Regions from separate parts of the Mesorhizobium sp. 43Arga genome, predicted to be linked through region 1. Evidence: predicted binding sites of a transcription regulator. Region 1 holds the regulator's gene; each other region holds the start of a gene.
The links. Region 1 encodes PhoB, which activates phosphate uptake and scavenging genes when phosphate is short. Its sites were predicted from a motif close to TGTCATNNANCTGTCAT; they were not measured.

Region 1 (4,301 bases):
ACCGCGCTGGCCTGCAAGCGACCGACTTCCTTGTTGTCGAAGGTCAGGTAGAAGACGTCCTTGTTCTCGATCAGGCGGTCATAGCCGACGACCGGAATGCCTTCGTCCAGCGCCTTCTGCACGGCCGGGCCGATGGCCGAGGCATCCTGCGCCAGGATGATCAACGAATTGGCGCCCTGCGAGATCAGGCTCTCGACATCGGTAAGCTGCTTGCCGGGATTGGACTGCGCATCGGCGGAAATGTACTTGTCGCCGGCGGCCTCGATGGCCTTCTTCATGGCGGCCTCGTCGGTCTTCCAGCGCTCTTCCTGGAAGTTGGACCACGAAACGCCGATGACCTTGTCCTTCGCCTGCGCGACCGACGCAAGCGTCAGCGACATGGCGACACCCGCCAGGATGGCGGCTGTGAATCTCTTCATGATATTCCTCCCTGCGCCGCGTATGGCGCGACCAAACTGGCCCGAAGGCCGGCACAAAGGCTCTATTTTTTCGAGCCTCGAAAAAACACTGATCCAACACCGGAACGCTGTCAACAACGATTCTGAGGGATTTTGATGTCCTTCTGATTTTTTTTCGAGCCTCGGAATAAATAAATGACAGGACTGGCCGCTTCTGCCAGTATTTGATCGTGTCGCCGGCAGCGTTCGAGGGAGGACCGGAAGAACCGCGGCGATCGGGAGGATGTGAAAAAGCATGTCGGTCGGAATCCGCCACGACGATCTGCGCCGGCGCAACCGCGCCATGGTGATTGCGGCCGTGCGCCGGGCCGGCCGGCCCTCGCGCACCGAGATCGCCGCGACCACCGGCCTCAGCCATTCGACCATATCGGCCATTTCCTCCGACCTGATCGGCGAAGGCATCCTGGCCGAGGGCAGGCCCAGCGAGGCCGGCGCGCTGAAGCGCGGCAGGCCGCAGGTCGGCCTCGGCCTCAACCCCGAGGCCGCGACTGTGATGACCGTGGTGCTGTCGCTGAATTTCCTGTCGGTCGCCGTCATCGACTATGCCGGCCAGGTGATATCGGAAGAACAGCGCCGGTTGGACACGTTGACCATGTCGCGCGAGGCGCTGATCGGCGAATGCGTGGCCATCGTAAGGCGGCGTCTCGAGGATCCCGACATCGATGTGCGCAGCGTCGCCCGTATCGCGCTGGCGATCCAGGGCATCACCGACACCAAGGCCCGGGCAATGCTCTGGTCGCCGATCACCCCGCAGACCGACATCGCCTTCGCCGACATACTCGAAGCCGAGTTCGGCATCCCCGCCACCATGGAAAACGACTGCAATATGATGGCGGTGGCGCTGCGCTGGCGCGATCCCGAGCGCTATCGCGACGACTTCATCGCCATCCTGCTTTCGCACGGTATCGGCATGGGGCTGGTGCTGAAGGGCGAGCTGTTCACCGGCACCCATTCCTCGGGCGGCGAGTTCGGCCATATGATCCATCGGCCCGGCGGCGCGCTCTGCCGCTGCGGGCGGCGTGGCTGCGTCGAGGCCTATGCCGGCAACTATGCCATCTGGCGCAACGCCAGGCAGCTCAGCGAGGACACCGAGCCGGTTGCCGATGTCAGCGACGCGCAGATGCGGGCGCTCGCCGCGACGGCACGCGAACGCGACGGGCCTGAGCGCGAAGCCTATCGCAAGGCCGGGGAGGCACTCGGCTACGGCCTCGGCAGCCTGTTTGCGCTGATCGATCCCGCGCCCGTGGCCATGGTCGGCGTCAGCGCCGCCGCCTTCGACCTGATCGAGCCGGCGTTGCGCGAGGCCATTGCCCAGACCGCCGGCGGCCAGCATTCGGAGTCGATCTCCTTCGACACCGAGCCGAACGAACTGCCGCTGATCCGCGAAGGCTGCGCCATGCGCGCCCTGACCTTCGTCGACCAGGAGATTTTCGCGCCGGGCGTGCAAACGAAAGCAGGCCTTGCCGCGAAGAAAAACGTCGCCTGAGTCAGGTCGTGCTCAATCCTCGCGGATCGCGTAGCCCGCCCCACGAATGGTGCGGATGACGTCGGGCATGCGGCCATTGTTGACCGCCTTGCGCAGCCGGCCGACATGCACGTCCACGGTGCGCTCGTCGATATAGATCGTCTCGCCCCAGACATTGTCGAGCAGCTGGCTGCGTGAGAACACGCGGCCGGGATGCCGCATCATGAATTCGAGCAGGCGGAATTCGGTCGGCCCTAGCCGGATCTCGCTCTTCTTGCGATAGACCCGGTGCGATTCACGGTCGAGCACGATATCGCCGACCTTGAGCACGCTGGACAGCACTTCCGGCTTGGCGCGGCGCAGCAGCGCCTTGACGCGAGCCATGAATTCCGGCGTCGAGAACGGCTTGACCAGATAGTCGTCGGCGCCGGTGGAGAGCCCACGTACCCGGTCGCTTTCTTCGCCCCGCGCGGTCAGCATGATGATCGGCAGCCGCTCGGTCTCGGGCCGCATTCGTAGGCGCCGGCAGAGCTCGATGCCGGACACCGCCGGCACCATCCAGTCGAGCACCAGGAGATCGGGCACGTTCTCCTGCAGGCGGATTTCGGCTTCGTCGCCGCGAGTCACCACCTCGACCTGATAACCCTCCGATTCCAGATTGTAGCGGAGGAGCACACCCAGCGGCTCCTCGTCCTCCACCACCATGATGCGTGGTGCGATCATCGATTGGTTACCCCTGAGCTCAGGCCACCGGCGCCGACATCGCCGTCTCGTCCTGTTTTGGACGGTTGGCGGGCAGTTGCGTGCCGGTCAGGACATAGTACGCATTCTCGGCGATGTTGGTCACGTGGTCGCCGATGCGTTCGAGATTCTTGGCGCAGAACAACAGATGCGTACAGGCCGTGATGTTGCGCGGATCTTCCATCATATAGGTCAGCAGTTCGCGGAAGACGGAGGTGTATTTGACGTCGATCCGCTCGTCGTCGGCACGCAGCTTCGCCAGGGCCGCGGCATCACGCGCCGCATACTCCTCGATCACCCCCTGCACCTGGATCAGCACCAGCTGGGCCATGGCGTCGATGGAATGCGACAGGTCGCGCGGCGTGGCGCTGAGGCCGACAGTGCCGACCCGCTTGGCGATGTTCTTGGCAAGGTCGCCAATGCGTTCAAGGTCGCCGGCCATGCGGATCGAGCCTACGACATGGCGCAGGTCGTCGGCCATCGGCTGGCGCTTGGCGATCAGCGTGATGGCGCGGTCGTCGAGTTCGCGCTGGCGCGCATCCATGATGGCATCGTCGGAGACGACGCGCTGAGCGAGAGCATTGTCGGAGTTCAGAAGCGCCTTGGTGGCGCCGCCGACCATCGAACCGGCAAGGTCGCCCATGTCGCTGATCAGCCTGCTGATCTGTCCGAGATCCTCGTCGAAGGCTGCGACTGTGTGTTCGGCCATGATCCTGGTCCTCGTATGCGTGCGATCAGCCGAAGCGGCCAGTGATGTAGTCTTGCGTGCGCTTCTCGCGAGGCGACGTGAAAATCTTTTCGGTGCGGTCGAATTCGACCAGTTCGCCCAGATACATGAAGGCCGTCTGCTTCGAGACGCGCGCCGCCTGCTGCATGTTGTGGGTGACGATGACGATCGTGTAGTCGGCCTGCAGCTCGTCGATCAGTTCCTCGATCTTGGCGGTCGACAGCGGATCGAGCGCCGAGGCCGGCTCGTCGAGCAGGATGACCTCCGGCTTCACCGCCACGGTGCGGGCGATGCACAGCCGCTGCTGCTGGCCGCCCGACAGGCTGAGGCCGCTGGCATTGAGCTTGTCCTTGACCTCGGTCCACAGTGCTGCGCGCTTCAGCGCCTGCTCGACACGGCCGTCCATCTCGGCCTTGCTGATCTTCTCGTAGAGCCTGACGCCGAAAGCGATGTTTTCGTAGATCGACATCGGGAATGGCGTCGGCTTCTGGAACACCATGCCGATCTTGGTGCGCAGCAGGTTGAGGTCCTGCGAACGGTCGAGAACGTTCTGGCCGTCGAGCAGCACCTGGCCCTCGGCGGTCTGTTTGGGATAGAGCTCGTAGATGCGGTTGAAGACGCGCAGCAGCGTCGACTTTCCGCAACCCGACGGGCCGATGAAGGCGGTGACGCTGCGCTCGGGCAGCGACAGCGTGATATCCTTCAGCGCCTTCGACTGGCCGTAGTAGAAGTTGAGGTTCTTGACCTCGATCTTGGCCTTGGTCACCGCCTCGGCGGCGATCGTCATGTCTGGAGACAACATCTGGCTCATTTGTCCTCTCTGCGTCCGGTCAGGCTGCGCGCAAAGATGCTGAGCGCGAGAACCGTCAATGTGATGATGAGTGCGCCGGTCCAGGCCAGCTGCTGCCAT
Region 2 (4,301 bases), 300 kb from region 1:
CGGCATGGCCTGCGCTTCCGTCTCGCGCCGCAAGGGTGCGGCGACATCGGAGCCAGCGGCAAGTTCGGGGTCGAGGAGCCGGTGCGTGTAGTCGAAGGTCGGGCCGAGCAGCTGACCGCCGGGCAGGTCCTTGTAGGTTGCCGAGACGCGCCGCTCGACCAGCATGGCGCCGGTGTCGATCGGCTTGCTGTAGCCGAAGCGCGGCAGCGTCGTGCGATAGGCGCGCACCAGGAAGATTGCCTCGATCATGTCGCCGCGCGCCTGGACGATGGCGAGTGCGGCGAGCTCCCGGTCATAGAGCGAGCCTTCGCTCATCACCCGGTCGACGCCGAGCGCCAGCTGCTCGACGATCTGGTCGAGGCGCAGTGCCGGTACCGAACGGTCGCCGCGCCGGCGATCGGCGAGCAGGCTGTGGGCGTTACGAATAGCGGCTTCGCCGCCCTTTACCGCGACATACATCTTACGCCTCCATCGTCTTGATGCGCGTCGTGCGCGGCAGGCAGGCTATGCCTTCAGCGGTGGCGAGGATGATGTCGACGCCGCGCGGAAAGCGCTTGTTGTTCTGCTTCCACTGCTCGATGAAATGACGCGGCATCATCGCCGGCGCGATCGTGGTGCTGGTTTCGATGCCTGGGCCTTCGAGCAACAGCGGAGCGCCCGAGGTGAGATCGCTGACCTGCAGGATCAGGGTGGTCGACCGGTCGGGATAGTCCTGCGTTCCCTGTGAAAAGCCGTCGAGCGCCATCATCTCGGCCGGCGTGGCGACAAAGGCGAAATGCGCGTCGGCAGGCGTGTTGGCCAGCGGCGCGCCGGTATGGAAACCAAGCCAGGAGCCGATCGCGGCGGAGGTGTGCAGGGCCGGGTCGAGCCAGAGCGGCGTGTCGTTGTCGCAGAGCGCCAGTGCCACGGCGCCAGCGGTCGCCGAGAGCGGCGCCGGCGGACGGGCCAAGGCCGGCAGAGACTGCACGCGGCCCGGCCGCGCCATCGCGTCCATAACCGCGCGAAACACCGTCTGGGCGTCGAACACCGGATCGGCGAAGCCGCCCTCGATCGATTGCGCTGCGATATCCATCAGTCTTCTCCGCGAACCATGGTGAAGAAATCCACTTTCGTTGCCGCCGTCTCGGCCCGGCGTTTTTCCTGGACAGTGGCGAGCGCCGACCGCAAAGGCGCGATCAGCCTGGTCTCGACCTCAGCGCGGTGGGCAGGGTCCTGCCAGAGCGCGTCGGCGATCGCCGCCAGCTTCGCCTTCTGCTTGTCGCGACCAAGCGCATAGCAATGACCGACCTGTCCGGATGGCAGCCGGACGGTGGCGCGGGTGACGGTCGCCTCGCCGACATTGAACGGTGCGCCGCCGCCGCCGATGCGACCGCGCAACGTCACGAGCCCGGTTTCGGGACCGCGCAGCAGTTCGGCTTGCGAAGGCAGGCCGGCCTCGTTCCAGAGCCGGACGATGTCGTCGCCGCTCGATTGCGCCAGCGTCGCCATGGCGGCCTTGCGTTCGGCCTGGTCGCGGGCTTCCTGTCCTCGCATCGGCAGCATTCCTCTTTGCTAAATTTGTCTATTGATATAGACAACTATACAAATTATACATATTACCTAACGCGAGTCCATGACGGGTGGATGACAGGGGATAGATGGCCGGGGGCAATTCGTGATCGGGCGACAGGAAGCCGACAGCATCGAACGGCGCAGCGGCGTCTCGCTGTGGCGGCAGATCGCCGACAGGATCCTGCAGGCGATCGCCACCGGCGATTTCGCCGAGAATGCCGCGCTGCCGCCGGAGGTGGCGCTGGCCGAGCGCTATGGCGTCAATCGCCACACGGTGCGTAGCGCCATATCGGCGCTTGTGCAGGAAGGAGTGCTGCGGGCCGAGCAGGGGCGTGGCACGTTCGTGCTGTCACGCAAGCGGCTGTCCTACCCAATCGGCGCACGCACACGTTTTTCGGCCGGCCTGCAAGGGCAGACTTCGGAACGGCACATCGTGCTGCTCTCCTCATCGGTCGAGCTGGCCAGCCCGCGCGTCGCCGAAGGCCTGGGCCTTGCCAGGGGCGCCGAGGTGATCCGGCTGGAGACACGCGGTGAAGCCGATGGACGGCCGGTGTCGCGCGCAGCCGGCTGGTTTGATGCCAGGCGCTTTGCCGGCATCGACAAGGCGATGGCAGAGACTGGCTCGATCACCGCGTCGCTGGCCCGCTTCGGCATAGACGATTATCTCCGGCAATCGACCGTGCTGTCGGCGCGCCATGCCGATGCGGCCGATCTCGCCGACCTCGACCTGCAGCCAGGCGCCATCGTGCTGGTCACGGTGGCCGTCAACATCACGCCGGACGGCCAGCCGATCCAGTTTTCCGAGTCGCGCTTTCCGGCGGAGCGGGTGGAGCTGAAGCTCTCGGCGCTGTGAGGCGAATTCTGCCGACTAACCGATCTCGATCACGGCCTTGATCAGGCCGGATTTTTCATGCGCCCAGCGGGCGAGATCGCTCGGCGTATCGGCCAGCGTCGTGCGGTGGGTGACGAGCGTGGCCAGGGGCACGGAGCCGTTGCGGATCGAGGCTGCGACATGATCGAAATCGGCATGCAGTGCATTGCGGCTGCCAACCAGCGTCATTTCGCGTTTGTGGAATTCCGGATCGGAAAAGACGATGTCGTCCTTGACGACGCTGACCAGAACCAGTGTGCCGCCATGCGCGACATGAGCGAAGGCCGACTGCACCGACCGGGTGTTGCCGGTGGCGTCGAAGACCACGTCGAAGCCCTCGCCAGATGTCGCTTCCCTGACCAGGTCCGGCACCGCTGCGCGCGAGCCGTCGAGGATGCTGAAACCAAGTTCATTTTCGGCGAAAGCGAGGCGTTCACTGCTCATGTCGAGCAGCGTTACGTCGAGCCCGGCGATGCGGGCGAAGATGGCGTTGCCGAGTCCGATCGGGCCGGCACCGATGACCAGCGCGCGGGCGCCGGGATCGGCGCGGGCGCGACGTACCGCATGCGCGCCGATGGCCAGGAATTCGACAGCGGCGGCGTCGGCCAGCGACAGGCCATTGGCCGGATAGAGATTCTGCGCCGGGACAAGAATGCGTTCGCACATGGCGCCGTCGCGATGGACGCCCAGCACCTCGATCTTGACGCAGCAATTCGGTTTGCCGTGCCGGCAAGCGATGCACTTGCCGCAGGAGAGGTAGGGGTTGATGACGACCGGTTCGCCAATGGCAAGGTCGATGCCCTCGCCAGTCTCGATGACGGTGCCGGAGACTTCATGGCCCATGATACGGGGGTAGGCGACGAACGGGTGCTTGCCCTCGAAAATATGGTAGTCGGTGCCGCAGATGCCGACATGGCTGACGGCGACCAGCGCCCAGCCGGCAGGAGGCGCGCCGGGCGCAGGGCGGTCTTCCAGGACGAGTTCGCCGGGCGAGCGGCAGACAACGGCTTTCATGTTTCAGTCCAGTTGGGTTTCCGACTCGCCTTCACGTCGGGCCGGAGATCGATTTCAGCAGTGGTCACTTGCCGCCGCGGCGGCGCAGACCGTCGAAATAGACGATGACGATGATCAGCACGCCAGTGATGATGCGCTGCCAGAAGGCGTTGACGTTGAGCAGGTTGGCGCCGTTGTTGATGGTGGCGAGGATGAAGGCGCCGAGCAGCGGGCCATGCACGGAGCCGACCGCACCGAACAGCGAGGTGCCGCCGATGACCGAGGACGCGATCGCCTGCAGTTCCCAGCCCTCGGCCTGGGTCGGGTTGCCAATGCCAATGCGCGAGGCCAGGAGCACGCCGACAAAAGCCGCGCACAGGCCCGACAGCGTGTAGGCCATGTAGATGGTACGCTGGACATTGACACCGGAGAGGCGCGAGGCCTCGGCGTTGGAGCCGACGGAGAACAGGTAGCGGCCCCAGCGGCTGTGATGCAGGAAGATGTAGGCGGGGATACCAACCAGGATGACCATCCAGAACAGATTGGGCACGCCGAGGAAGGAGTTGCGCGAGAATTCCTGGAAGGCATCATTGTTGATGGAGATCGAGTTGCCGTTGGTCATCAGAAGGCCGATTCCGCGCAGCGAGGTCAGCGTCGCCAGCGTTATGATGAAGGGCGGCAGGCCCATCTTGACGATGCCGAAGCCGTGGAACAGGCCGATGGCAACGCCGACCAGCAGCGTGATCAGGATGGCAAGGAAGACGGGTATGCCGGCATTGATCAGCATCGCCGCAATGACGGTGGCGAAGCCAACCACCGCACCGACGGACAGATCGATGCCGCCGGTGATGATGACGAAAGTCTGGCCGACCGCCAGGATGGCGAT
Region 3 (4,301 bases), 320 kb from region 1:
GTATCGCCAAACGCTATTTCTTCAAGCTCGCTTCGATCAGCAGATCGGCGTTCGCCGCCACCGACTGCGCGGGGCCGCCGAGGCCAAAGAGCTGGCCGCTGATATAGGCGCCTTCGATCAAAAGCAGCAGTCCGTCGCCCAGCGTATCGGCGTCTTGCGCGCCCATGGCGGCGGCCATGGCGCGCAGCCGGCGGCGCAGTTCCTGCTTGTTGGCCTCGCTCACCACGCGGGCCGGATGGCTGTGGTCGGGATACTCGACCGCCGCGTTGGTCATGCCGCAGCCGCGATAGTCCGCCACTTGCGTGCGCTTGCCAATGCGGGTCAGGAAAGCCTTGATCTGCGCGCGCGGGTCGCCCGGATGGGCTTTGACCGCCTCGTCGAAACGCTCCCAATACTCAAGATCGTATTGCCGAAGATAGGAAGCGGCCAGCTCGTCCTTGGAAGGAAAGCTGCGATAGAGGCTGGGCTTGGTGACGCCCGCGCGTTTGACGATCTCGTCGACGCCGATCGCCCTGATGCCGCGCCGGTAGAAAAGGTCATACGCCACGTCGAGAATCTTCTTGGCGGCCTTCGGTGGCGCCGATGCATGACCATTGCTGATGGACAGTTCAACATTTTTGTCGGTTGGCATCATGAGACTCGATTGACAATGTTACCGATCGGTACGTATAAAGGTCCCCATCTTGCAACGTACCGGTCAGTAACATGATAGCTCAATCCCGTCCGTTTGGCCAGCGCTACGCTTTCGTGGTGGTCGGTGTCATCTTCCTTTGTCTGCTAATCGCCGCCGGGCTGCGCTCGGCGCCCGCCGTCATGATGCTGCCGCTGGAAAACAGTTTTGGCTGGCGGCGCGATGTCATCTCGCTGGCCGCCGGCGTGGGCATCCTGCTCTATGGTCTGACGGGTCCGTTCGCCGCCGCGCTGATGGAGCGGATCGGGCTGCGCCGCACGCTGATCGCATCGCTGGTGGTGATGTCGGGGTCGACCGCTCTCAGCCTGCTGATGACCAAGCCCTGGCATCTGTTCATCACCTGGGGCGTCTTCTCGGGCATCGGCTCCGGCGCCGTCGCCAGCGTGCTGGGCGCCACCATCGTCAACCGCTGGTTCAAGACCAATCGCGGCCTGGTCATGGGGTTGATGTCGGCCTCCAGCGCCACCGGCCTGCTGGTGTTCCTGCCGCTGCTCGCCTCGCTGGCGCAATCGGGCGGCTGGAAGCCGGTCGCCACCGCCGTCGCGGTCGCCACGGCCTGTCTGCTGCCACTGGTCTGGCTGCTGGTGCCGGAGCGTCCGGCCTCGATCGGCATGGTGCGCTATGGCGCCGAGGCCGACGATGTGCCGCCGACATCGCCCGCATCGCAGGGCAATTTCCTGGCGCATACGCTCAACACGCTGCGCCGCGCCGCCGGCACGCGGGTGTTCTGGTACCTGTTCGCCACCTTCTTCGTCTGCGGTTTCACCACCAACGGGCTGGTTGGTACGCATCTGATCGCCTTCTGCGGCGACATGGGCATCGGCGAGGTGCAGGCCGCCGGCCTGTTGTCGATGATGGGCATTTTCGACCTGATCGGTACGACGCTGTCAGGCTGGCTCACCGACCGTTTCGATCCGCGCAAGCTGCTCGGCGTCTACTATGCCATCCGCGGTCTGTCGCTGATCTACCTGCCCTATTCCGGCTTCTCGGCGACCAGCCTGATCATCTTTGCCGTGCTCTACGGCCTCGACTGGATCGCCACCGTGCCGCCGACGCTGCGGCTCGCCAACGAGGCGTTCGGCGACCGCAGCGGCCCGATCGTGTTCGGCTGGATCGTCGCCGGCCATCAGGTTGGTGCCGCGGCAGCGGCCGCCTTCGGCGGCACGATGCGCGAGCTGCAGGGCAATTACGAACTGGCCTTCCTGATCGCCGGCATGACGGCGATCGCGGCGGCCTGTATCTCGCTGCTGATCAACACCAGCCGGCCGGCATTCGACCCGGAACCGCAGGCGGCTTGAGAAGCTAATCTCCCCCTCCGTGGGGGAGACTAGCCGCCTGTCCACTGTTATCAAAACTTCATGGTTCCGAGATGCGGCTGAAACATTGAGGCCGGACCTTGATGGCGACGTTCAAAGCCATCCAGGAGACAGCCATGAACAAGCTTTCGATGACCCGCCGCGCCTTTGTCACCTCCGCGAGCGCTGCCGGTCTGCTTGGTGCCTCGGGCCTCGCCTTGCCCTACTATTCCCGCGCGAGCCAGCGTCCGGCCTTCACGCATGGTGTCCAGTCCGGCGATGTCGATGCCAGCAGCGGCATGGTGTGGACGCGCACGGATCGTCCGGCACGCGTCATGTTCGAAGTCTCGTCGACGGAAAGCTTCGCCAATGCGACGCGGCAGGCGCCGCTCGATACCTCGCCCGCCAGCGACCACACGGTGAAGCGGCTGCTCACCGATCTCGCCGCCGACCAGGACATCTTCTATCGCATGATTGCGGCCGATCTCGCCGACATCAACGCCGTTTCCGAGCCGATTGTCGGCCGCTTCCGCACAGCGCCAGCCTCGAAGCGCGACGTCCGCTTCGCCTGGTCGGGCGACACCGCCGGCCAGGGCTGGGGCATCGACGAGACCGGCATGAAGACCTATTCTACGATCGGCAAGCACACGCCCGATTTCTTCCTTCATTCGGGGGACACCATCTATGCCGATGGCGCGCTGAAGGATGAAGTGGACCTGCCTGGCGGCGGCAAGTGGAAGAACGTCGTCGTCATCGACGGCAAGCGTAAGGTCGCCGAGACGCTGGACGAATATCGCGACCAGTGGAAGTACAACATGATGGACAGGAATGTGCTGGGCCTCAGCGCAATCTGCCCGACTTTCTACCAATGGGACGACCATGAGGTGCTGAACAATTGGTCGGATTCCAAGGATCTGACCGCGGACGACCGTTATAAGGAAAAATCCATCCATGTGCTGGCGGCCCGTGCGGCGCGCGCCTTCCATGAGATGACGACGATCCGCTACGAACCGTCCGAACCCGGTCGCGTCTACCGCAAAATAGCCTACGGCCCACTGCTCGACGTGTTCTTCCTCGACATGCGCTCTTATCGCGGCCCGAACGGCCCGGACATGCAGGAGGAGATGACGCCGCAGTCACGCATGCTCGGCGAGCAGCAGACGAAGTGGCTGAAGCGGGAACTGGCCAACTCCAAGGCGACCTGGAAGATCATCGCCGCCGACATGCCGCTCGGCCTCGTCGTCTGGGACAATGCCGCCAAGAAGGCCGGCGCCGAAGCCGTCAGCAATGGCGACAACGGCGCGCCTAGGGGGCGGGAACTCGAATTCGCCGACCTTTTGCGCTTCATCAAGAATGCCGGCATCACCAACACCGTCTGGCTGACCGCCGACGTGCACTATACGGCCGCGCATTACTACAATCCCGACAAGGCGCAGTTCCAGGATTTCAATCCGTTCTGGGAATTTGTCTCGGGGCCAATCCATGCCGGCACGTTCGGTCCGAACGATTTCGATATGACCTTCGGTCCGGAGCTGAAGTTCATCAAGGCGCCGACCGCCGAACAGGGACAGAACGTGCCGCCATCGGCAGGCCTGCAGTTCTTCGGGCTGGTGGATATCAGCGGCGCCAGCGAACAGATGACCGTGCGGCTGATGGATCGCGACGACAACGAACTCTACAAGGTCACGCTCGATCCGGTGCGATCGGCATAGACGCTCGCAATCGTCAATCCGGGTAGCAGACCATTGGAATGTTCGGCCAGACGGCGGTATCGCAGTTGGCGGCGTCCTGGCGTTGCTTGAAGGCGGCGGTGACCGGCCCGGTCACTACCGGGTCGACGCCGTCAGGCGCGTCGGCGAAGACCTGTTCGGCCGGCGCATTGGACGGCAGGACCGGGCGTGCCTCTTTCTGCGCCGCAGCGGACTGCGCGGCGTTGGCCGCCAGCAACAGGGCAAAGGCCACCGAGGCGATGAGGGGCCAAAATCGGTTGAGTTTATCGGTCATGACGTTCGAACTGCCCGGGCCCTGAAAGGTTCCCGCCTTGGTTAACAAAATCATCTCACACGCAGATGCTTAAGATTTGATGAGTATTTGGTGTCGCGCTTCCCCTTTCGCAACTGCGAAAAACCCTGTATGAGCCGCGCAACCGAAAGAGGCAGCGCCTTTGGCCTGCTGCCTGCAACGCTTCCGAGACCCAGAACATGAAACTCCGTAATATCGCGATCATCGCGCACGTCGACCATGGAAAGACCACCCTTGTCGACCAGCTTTTGAAGCAGTCCGGCTCCTTCCGCGACAATCAGCGCGTCGCCGAG

Region 2: phnF (phosphonate metabolism transcriptional regulator PhnF) is a predicted target of PhoB. The motif match lies at 1,613-1,629, and genes of this name have one in related genera.
Region 3: ACWGS8_RS00490 (alkaline phosphatase D family protein) is a predicted target of PhoB. The motif match lies at 2,035-2,051, and genes of this name have one in related genera.

What each region holds. Positions count from the first base shown of each region.
Region 1 is NZ_JBSKBO010000001.1:411,573-415,873, reverse strand. It holds gene xylF (D-xylose ABC transporter substrate-binding protein) at 1-419, opposite strand, end outside; gene ACWGS8_RS02035 (ROK family protein) at 694-1,944, shown strand; gene phoB (phosphate regulon transcriptional regulator PhoB) at 1,957-2,646, opposite strand; gene phoU (phosphate signaling complex protein PhoU) at 2,666-3,373, opposite strand; gene pstB (phosphate ABC transporter ATP-binding protein PstB) at 3,399-4,202, opposite strand; gene pstA (phosphate ABC transporter permease PstA) at 4,199-4,301, opposite strand, start outside.
Region 2 is NZ_JBSKBO010000001.1:715,004-719,304, forward strand. It holds gene ACWGS8_RS03550 (carbon-phosphorus lyase complex subunit PhnI) at 1-459, opposite strand, end outside; gene phnH (phosphonate C-P lyase system protein PhnH) at 461-1,072, opposite strand; gene phnG (phosphonate C-P lyase system protein PhnG) at 1,072-1,533, opposite strand; gene phnF (phosphonate metabolism transcriptional regulator PhnF) at 1,655-2,404, shown strand; gene ACWGS8_RS03570 (zinc-binding alcohol dehydrogenase family protein) at 2,420-3,436, opposite strand; gene ACWGS8_RS03575 (ABC transporter permease) at 3,501-4,301, opposite strand, start outside.
Region 3 is NZ_JBSKBO010000001.1:95,398-99,698, forward strand. It holds gene ACWGS8_RS00480 (TetR/AcrR family transcriptional regulator) at 14-631, opposite strand; gene ACWGS8_RS00485 (MFS transporter) at 706-1,989, shown strand; gene ACWGS8_RS00490 (alkaline phosphatase D family protein) at 2,124-3,698, shown strand; gene ACWGS8_RS00495 (hypothetical protein) at 3,712-3,990, opposite strand; gene typA (translational GTPase TypA) at 4,188-4,301, shown strand, end outside.